DNA from 4 places in the Leclercia sp. S52 genome. Region 2 is predicted to be linked to each of the others. Evidence: predicted binding sites of a transcription regulator. Region 2 holds the regulator's gene; each other region holds the start of a gene.
The links. The regulator LexA, encoded in region 2, represses DNA repair genes until DNA is damaged. The targets are predictions, from matches to a motif close to TNCTGTATGTACATACAGNA.
Positions count from the first base shown of each region.

Region 1: AAHB66_RS08990 (DinI-like family protein) is a predicted target of LexA. The motif match lies at 1,271-1,290, and genes of this name have one in related genera.
Region 3: uvrB (excinuclease ABC subunit UvrB) is a predicted target of LexA. The motif match lies at 1,194-1,213, and genes of this name have one in related genera.
Region 4: dinB (DNA polymerase IV) is a predicted target of LexA. The motif match lies at 974-993, and genes of this name have one in related genera.

Region 1 is NZ_CP152474.1:1,887,133-1,889,334, reverse strand. It holds gene AAHB66_RS09010 (DUF968 domain-containing protein) at 1-41, opposite strand, end outside; gene AAHB66_RS09005 (RusA family crossover junction endodeoxyribonuclease) at 41-397, opposite strand; gene AAHB66_RS09000 (hypothetical protein) at 394-690, opposite strand; gene AAHB66_RS08995 (hypothetical protein) at 732-977, opposite strand; gene AAHB66_RS08990 (DinI-like family protein) at 1,052-1,252, opposite strand; gene AAHB66_RS08985 (restriction endonuclease) at 1,704-2,202, shown strand, end outside.
Region 2 is NZ_CP152474.1:280,556-282,757, reverse strand. It holds gene dinF (MATE family efflux transporter DinF) at 1-974, opposite strand, end outside; gene lexA (transcriptional repressor LexA) at 1,038-1,646, opposite strand; partial or broken gene AAHB66_RS01280 (diacylglycerol kinase) at 1,757-2,126, opposite strand.
Region 3 is NZ_CP152474.1:1,411,354-1,413,555, forward strand. It holds partial or broken gene AAHB66_RS06710 (ATP-binding cassette domain-containing protein) at 1-541, opposite strand, end outside; gene uvrB (excinuclease ABC subunit UvrB) at 1,289-2,202, shown strand, end outside.
Region 4 is NZ_CP152474.1:925,803-928,004, reverse strand. It holds gene dinB (DNA polymerase IV) at 1-961, opposite strand, end outside; gene AAHB66_RS04370 (glycerophosphodiester phosphodiesterase family protein) at 1,121-1,966, shown strand; gene nqrM ((Na+)-NQR maturation NqrM) at 1,999-2,202, opposite strand, start outside.

The DNA.
Region 1 (2,202 bases), 1.6 Mb from region 2:
CCCAGTTCGCGGGCGATAACAGGTTTCAGCAATGCGCGCATCAGGCGATCTCCCCGATAGTGATCTGCCCTTCTTCATCCCAACGCTTCGTAACGCGAGAATCCCAGATATGGGCATCATCCGCATAGATGGCATCCATCAGGGCTTTCTCCAGGTTATCTTTGTCGGGCTTCTGCTGGTGAGGTTTCCCCGTCATCTCCTGGCGCTTCTTCTGGCTCCAGCTCTGGGGCATCGGAAGGATAAACGTAATGTGTGCGCCTGCTTCCGGTAGCTCTACGCCCAACAGCCGAACGTGATCGCAGAACGCGCGGTACCGAAGAACCTCCGGGCGTTTCTTCCACTTATCGGCGCGGGTCATTCTGGGCTTGCCCATCGGGGTGATGTTGTATGTCTTCACGCTTCCCTCCAGAGCTTTTGCTGGAAGGTCTTATCCTGACGCGGGGCTCTGTTTGCCTCGGGCAGATAAGCGGTGAGCGTCCAGTGGATGAGATCGAAATCAAGGCTGCGCACAGTCCGCACGTCATTAGCGCGATAGCGGGCCTCGAGCTCGTCCACTTCTTTCGTCGTGAGCTGGGTGTGAATGAAGCTAGTTTTCTTCATGCCGTCACCAGTAAGTGCGCAGGCAAAAAAGAAATCGCTGATTCCGAAAGGAACCAGTTTAAGTGCTTGTTTGGAAGGTTTTTGCGCCATGGTATCTCTCCAGTGGCGCAGCAGGTATAGGTTGTTCAGGCCTATGACGGGAGTTTAACAGAATTAAGCGAAACACGGTAACCTGCCCGCTCCAGCATCTGCGTAAAGAGAGTTGGCGACCCTACAATCTCATCATCCAGAAGCGGCGTAAACGACACCACATCACCTCGCCTGTACATCAGCGCACGGTCACATTCAGGAAATGAGTGCAGTCGTGCAACGATAACCCCATCGTGACATCTGATGACTACATAACCCTTTTTTGGAAATTCTTCTTTTTGTTTCACCAAACCTCCCCTTCCACCCAGGAAACTAATTACATGCTGAATTAATAAAACCAGTCGTCAGCGCTTTCCCAGGTCTACTGGAAGATCTTTTCTACCTTCTTCTTCGCGTCCTTTTCACCGCCCAGAACACTTAACCCATCTGAGCCTGTTCGTCGTATAACCAGGGTGCAATCGCCTACCTGATCCTGCAGTCGTGTTAACAGTTCTTTTTCCAGAGCCGGGACAGCGCCCTTAGGAAGTTCTTTAGTTCTATCAATGCTTAACTCAACTCTCATAATAGCCTCCGCTGCATTAACTGTATGAATATACAGTATACCTATGGGCCGTTTTGATCAATGCTTTAGGCACACAAAATGCCGATAAGAATTATGAAAAATGAGAGCATAAGCCCGCTTGCCGCACTGTGTGCAAAGCGCTCGTTTAAGTCTGTAAAGTTCAATACGCCCCAACAGAGTCCCGCTTACAAGGGAAGAGTAACTTCCGTTTTGTGCCAGAAGCGGACGTTGATAAAACAGCACTCAATCAGTTAGTGATCATGACCAGCACTCCGTTGATTGGATAAGCGAAAACAAACCTGCATATTTTGAGATGTGGGCTAATTGCTTTTTTAAAATGTTATAGATTGAGTTGGTGCTAATAAAGTAGATTAATTACAGGTTAATTAGATGGACGGTTGCTTGAGGCAACTTCCCTTGTTGCAAACTGAACTTTATGTTGGGGATTGGGATGGGACGGAGATCAGGATTTGAAGGTTTTATACGTGCTACAGGCAGAGCCGTAGCAGCAGCAGAGCGTGAGCGTAAGAGAGCAGAGCGCCATCAGTTTGCCGAGGCTCGCCGAATAGAGCGCGAAATAAAACGTGATAATGCTCAGAGACTTCGCGAGCAAAAGGAGGCTGATAAGTTAGCAAAAGCCATGTATTTGGAAGAACGTCAAGATGAAGTTTCCGATCTTAACGCTGAGCTGAACGAGACTATTTCCGCGCTTTCAACACTTCTGGAACATACTCTCGAATTTGATGATTCAATTGATTTTTCGGCGCTGAAAAAATACCCAAAATTCGAAGACTTCAAAACACCTAAGCATCTCTTACCAGACCCGGAGCCAGAGATAAAAGTTGTGCATGCTCCAGCTGCATGGAAGACTATTTTCCCGTGGGTAAAGAACAGATATTATCGAGAATTGCAGCAGGCAGAAGAATCTTTCAATAAAAGTAAGGAAGATC
Region 2 (2,202 bases):
AAGGCCAGCGCCACCAGACCGGACTGTCGGCAGGCCGCCCGCCACACTTCCCGCAGCTGGCCGCTTTCCCGTGCGCCGTATGCCTGCCCGGAGTGCGCCTCAACCGCATAGGCGAAACCATCCAGCGCATAGGCGGTAAAGGTCAGCAGGGTCATCAGCACGGCATTGACGGCGATAATTTCCGGCCCCAGCCGCGCGCCCATCACCGTCAGCGCCCCGAAGCAGAGTTGCAGCAGCAGCGAGCGCAGCATGATGTCGCGATTGAGGGCCAGCAGCTTGCGGATGTTGCCCCGCCAGCTCGCTTTCAGCAGCGCCAGCGAAATACCGCGCAGGGCCAGCACCCGCCAGACCATCCACAGGCCGATTAACAGGGTGGCGTACTCTGCGATAGCGGTTGCCAGCGCGGCCCCCTGCACGTTCATCTGCAGGCCCATCACCAGCCACAGATCCAGCACGATATTGAGCAGGTTGCCCACCACCAGCAGGATCACCGGCGCCCGGGCGTACTGCACGCCCAGCAGCCAGCCGAGCAGCACCAGGTTAGCCAGCGAAGCCGGGGCGCTGAGCCAGCGGATCTCAAGGAAGCGCCGCGCCTGATGGAGAACGGCCTCGCTGCCGCCGACGATATGCAGCGCCAGATCGATAAGCGGCGTGCGCAACAGCACAATCAGCAGCCCGGCACCCAGAGCCAGGATCAGCGGCTGCACCAGCGCGCGGGCCAGACGCAGCGGATCCTTTGCGCCATAGGCCTGGGCGGTAAGCCCGGTGGTGCTCATGCGCAAAAAGAGCAGCAGCATAAACAGGAAGCTGGTTGCCGTCGCGCCGATGGCGACACCGCCCAGATAGACGGGCGAATCAAGATGACCAATTACTGCCGTGTCCACCAGCCCAAGCAGAGGGACGCTGATATTGGAGACGATCATGGGAAGTGCAAGACGCCACAACGCCTTGTCTGAAGCAGTCAGGAGAGACATGAAAATGTTCGCCAGAGGCAGGAAAAGCAAACTGCGGCAGCGCCGCAGTTTGTCAGAAATCAGTTATAACCATTCACCGTTGCGGATGACGCCAACCGCCAGGCCTTCGATGGAGAAGTTATTTTCACGCAGGTCGACAACTATCGGGGAAAACTCGCTGTTTTCCGGCAGCAGCTGCACGGTGTTGCCCTGCTTTTTCAGGCGCTTAACGGTGACTTCATCATCTATGCGCGCCACTACGACCTGACCGTTACGCACGTCCTGCGTTTTATGCACCGCCAGCAGATCGCCGTCCAGAATACCGATGTCTTTCATCGACATACCGCTTACACGCAGCAGAAAATCTGCGCTCGGTTTGAACATGCCTGGATCGACCTGATAGTGGCCTTCAATGTGCTGTTGCGCCAGCAGCGGTTCCCCGGCAGCGACGCGACCGACGAGCGGCAGGCCCTCTTCGGCTTCAACCAGCAGGCGAATACCACGAGACGCACCGGAGACAATCTCAAGCACACCCTTGCGCGCCAGTGCCTTAAGGTGCTCTTCGGCGGCATTTGGAGAACGGAAGCCAAGACGCTGCGCGATTTCTGCACGCGTCGGCGGCATACCCGTCTGGCCGATATGATCCCGAATGAGATCAAACACCTCTTGCTGCCTGGTCGTTAACGCTTTCATTCCGCCCCCCTGGGTGTATATACAGTTATGCTGTGAGTATATACAGCTAAAGGTGATTTTGGAACCACAAACCGCATAAAAAACCAGAGACTTGTTCGGTTTCTGAAGGCTTATCGTAAATGTCCCCAAAGCAGCGTGACCCAGGTAAACAACGCAACCATAATCGCCATCAGCACTGCGGCAGAGCCCATATCTTTGGCCCGGCCCGACAGCTCGTGAAAATCAGTGCCGATGCGGTCGACTACCGCCTCGATCGCACTGTTCAGAATTTCGACTATCATCACCAACATCACCGAGCCAATCAGCAATACGCGGGTGATGGGATCAACATCCAGCCAGCAGGCAATAATAATCGCCGCGACGACCGCAACCCCCCTCCTGGCGAAATGCGGCTTCATTGATCCAGGCAGCACGGATGCCCTTCCATGAATAGCCGGCAGCTTTAATGATTCGGGTTAACCCAGTGGTATTATTGGCCATTAAAAGAAACCTTTCTTCGAAAATAGCGTCAGAAACGGTGGCTTAAGCGCCTGGCGCAGCCACCGGAAGTATGACG
Region 3 (2,202 bases), 1.1 Mb from region 2:
TCCCGGTTGAACCTGAGCAGCAGCTGCGCCAGCTTGAGAGTAAACAGCTGGCCGGTGCCGCGGCTGGGCTCGTCGAGGATCAGCAGACGAGGGCGAGTCACCAGCGCGTTAGCCAGTGCCAGCTGGTACTGCTGATCGTCATTAAGGCCCGAGGCACGCTGCTGGCGCAGCGGGTAAAGCTCCGGAAAGAACTCAAATACGTCGCGGCTCACCGTTCCCCCCCGCGATGCCTTTCGCCATCCGCGCAATATGCAAATTCTCATCAACCGTCAGCTGCGAAAAGATCCGCCTGTCCTGCGGTACAAAGCTGATGCCCGCCCCGGCCTGCTGTAAATCGCAGGGGGGAAGCACCGGCGTCATGCCAGACCATGGTGCCGCTGGCGATGGGCAGCAGGCCGGCAATGCAGTTCACAAGGGTGGTTTTTCCCATCCCGGGCAGCCCGAGAACGCCGGTGCAGACGCCGGGAGGGAGATCGAGGTCAACGTTCCACAGGGTGTGGCGATCCCCGTAATACTGGTTTACGGCGCGCAGGCTTAACATGTTGTTGCTCCTTTTCAGGCATCGGTGTCCCCTGATACTCTGCAAGACTCTTGCCACTGCCCGGAAAACGGCGCTTAAACCTTCTTTTTTCGGATTAGGTTCAAAAAACAGCCAGACGACGAGAAGATAATGCACTGCATCGGTGCCCCGTATGATGCGCCTGGTGCAGGTACTATTTTGGTTAAAATGTGAGCAACTCCGCACCAATTCGTTCGCTGTTTTTTGTCATAAGATCGCCATAATTAGGCGATAAAAATTTTTTACCGCCGCGCTGGGGGTAAAAACCGGGAACGGGCCGAGTCACGTTCCGTATGGGCTGGAGGCAGTTATCCACTATTCCTGTGGATAACCATGTGCATTAGAGTTAGAAAACACACGGTAAGCGAGAAAATACGCGGCCTGCGCCTGAATTGCTGCGAAACGCGTCTTTTAGAAAACTTTTTTTGCAGATCAACGCGTTAAATAAAAGCAATCATTGTCATCAAAGTGTCAATTGGATGGGGTAAAGACCGGCGCCTCGCCTTGACAAATGTTAAAAAACAAAAAATTCTGGGGATAACCCACCCCTGATGGAATTTTATCCCGCCGCAGCCGAAATTTTGCGCAGCTTTGCTTGATTCCCACTGGTGATGGCACAAAATGGCGCATATGTTACTGGTTTTATATCCAGTATAATTTACTGGCAAAAATAGCCATCAGGAGTAAAATTACACACCTGCCGTATTAATCATCATCAGGTCGCCGTTCATGAGTAAACCGTTCAAACTGAATTCCGCTTTCCGTCCTTCTGGCGATCAGCCCGAAGCGATTCGCCGTCTGAAAGAGGGGCTGGAGGATGGGCTTGCACACCAGACGCTGCTGGGGGTGACCGGTTCGGGTAAAACCTTTACCGTCGCCAACGTGATCGCCGATCTGCAGCGCCCGACAATGGTGCTCGCACCCAACAAAACCCTGGCCGCACAGCTGTACGGCGAGATGAAAGAGTTCTTCCCCGATAACGCGGTGGAGTATTTCGTCTCGTACTACGACTACTATCAGCCAGAAGCCTACGTTCCCAGCTCCGATACCTTTATCGAAAAGGACGCCTCGGTGAACGAGCATATCGAGCAGATGCGTCTGTCCGCGACCAAAGCCCTGCTCGAGCGCCGTGACGTGGTGGTGGTGGCCTCGGTATCAGCCATTTACGGCCTCGGCGATCCCGATCTCTACCTGAAGATGATGCTGCACCTGACCCAGGGGATGATTATCGATCAGCGCGCCATCCTGCGACGTCTGGCGGAGCTGCAGTACACCCGCAACGATCAGGCGTTCCAGCGCGGTACCTTCCGCGTTCGCGGGGAAGTTATCGACATCTTCCCGGCGGAGTCGGACGACTTCGCCCTGCGCGTGGAGCTGTTCGATGAAGAGGTGGAGCGGCTGTCGCTGTTTGACCCGCTTACCGGCCACGTGGAGTCGATTATTCCGCGCTTCACCGTCTACCCGAAAACCCACTACGTGACCCCGCGCGAGCGCATCGTGCAGGCGATGGAAGATATCAAAGTCGAACTGGCGGATCGCCGCAAAACGCTGCTGGATAACAACAAGCTGCTGGAAGAGCAGCGCATCAGCCAGCGTACCCAGTTCGATCTCGAGATGATGAACGAGCTCGGCTACTGCTCCGG
Region 4 (2,202 bases), 650 kb from region 2:
AGGTTTTCTTCGCGGTCGCAATCAAATCCTCTTTGTTCAGCCGCGGCCAGACGTGCTCCTGGGTGGTTTGCTGAAAGTCGTTAAACTTGAGTTTTACCCCCTGGCGGGCAATCAGCAGATCCGGTTTGACCTTTGCCAGCCGCCGCTCCAGCTCAGGGTAAAGCTGCCCGACGATTATGGCTTCGCAGTCTGCCCAGTCATGAATATCCTCGGCCAGGGTGCGTTCCACGCCCACCGATTTACGCAGCCGCTCGCTGTTAACGTTGCGCTCATCAATGCCCTGGCTCCGCTCCCACAGTACCCGACCAAACTTACCGAAGCGCTTCAACAGCATCCCCAGATCGCTGTTCTGCACATCCTCGCAGGTGCGCAGCCCCATGTTCTCCAGCTTTGCCGCCGAGACTTTCCCTACGCCGGGGATCTTGCCGAGCGGCAGCGTTTTGATAAACGCCGGCACCTCGTCAGGGGTGATCACATACTGGCCGTTGGGCTTATTGAGATCGGAGGCAATTTTGGCGAGAAATTTTACCGGCGCGACGCCCGCCGAGGCGGTCAGCTGTAGTTCATCGAAAATCGTCTGGCGGATCTCCTGAGCCATCAGCGTGGCGGAGCCGTGACAGTGCAGGCTGTCGGTGACATCCAGGTAGGCTTCGTCCAGCGACAGGGGCTCAATCAGGGAGGTGTAGCGGGAGAAGATCTCACGAATATGGTGGGACGCTTCTTTATAGGCCTCAAAGCGGCCGGGTAATAAGGTCAGGTGCGGGCAGAGTTTTAAGGCCATCGCGGTCGGCATGGCGCTGCGCACGCCAAACTTACGCGCCGGGTAGTTCGCGGTGCTGATCACCCCGCGTTGTACACGGCTGCCGCCAATAGCAATGGGGATATCCCGCAGCGCCGGGTTGTCGCGCATCTCTACCGCAGCAAAAAAACAGTCCATATCAACATGGATTATCTTGCGCATCATCTTCACCACACCTGTAATTATGCACAGTATAACAAAGAGCTAAAAATGCGTCAGCAGATTTACCGTCTCACTCCTGTCATCAAAGCGTGGTACAAGGGTAAGCCTTCACACACCTACAAATCATTGAATTACATGATTTAAAATGGAAAATTATTCATGAAAAAGATGATTATCGCCTCACTTCTGCTGACGTCCACGGCCTGGGCCAGTCCACAAATTATCGCTCACCGTGGCGGAACCGCCGACGCACCGGAGAATACCCTCCCGGCCATCAAGCTGGCGCTGGAAAACCGCGCGCAGGCTATCTGGATCACCGTGCAGCTCAGTCGCGACGGCGTGCCGGTTCTCTATCGTCCCAGCGATCTCAGCGCGTTAACCGCCGCAAAGGGCAACGTCTCCCAGTACACCCAGGCCGAACTGGCGACATTTGATGCCGGGGCAAAATGGAAAGAAAAGGTCGCCGGAACCACCATTCCGACCCTGAAAGCGGTGCTTGAACGCTGGCCTGACGTCCCGTTCTATATCGACATTAAATCCCCCGACGCCGATCCGGCTGAGATGGGCAAACAGCTGCTTGGCGTGCTGAAAGCGACCAACAGCCTGACACATGTTCGCGTCTATTCAACAGAGGATCGCTATCTGGATGCCCTGCCTGCAGAGGTGCCGCGCTTTGTCACCCGCAGCGAAACGCGCACCCGGCTGGCGAATATCTCCCTGAACCACGAATGCCTGCCGCCAGCAAAGAAAATGGATGCCTGGTGGTACGGGCTGGAGCTGAACCGCAAGGTGGAAGTGGTAGAGAAATTCACGCTAGGCGATGGCATCTCCCCGGCCACTCTGACGTGGGACAAAGAGGCGATGGACTGCTTCCGCTCTCAGGGGAATGCCCATGTGATCCTGCTTGGCGTTAACTCCGCCGAGGATTACCAGAAAGCACTAGGTTTGGGGGCCGACGGCGTGATGGTGGATTCACCCGCCCAGGCCAGAGCCTGGATGAAGTAAAAAAAACAGGCCGCTGCTGCGGCCTGTTTCGTTCAGAGGATCCGGTTTTGCTGGCGCTGAGCTTCGCGTTCCATGCGCTTTTTACGCGCGTCGCAGGGCTCCGGGCAGTCGCAGACTTTATCCATCCCCAGCGAGGAGATGCCGCCGCAGCTGCCCTGAATGCTTTTGCGCTTGATAATCCAGCCGAGCGACATGCCAAATATCACCAGAACAAAGATCGCAAAGGTCAGCAGGAA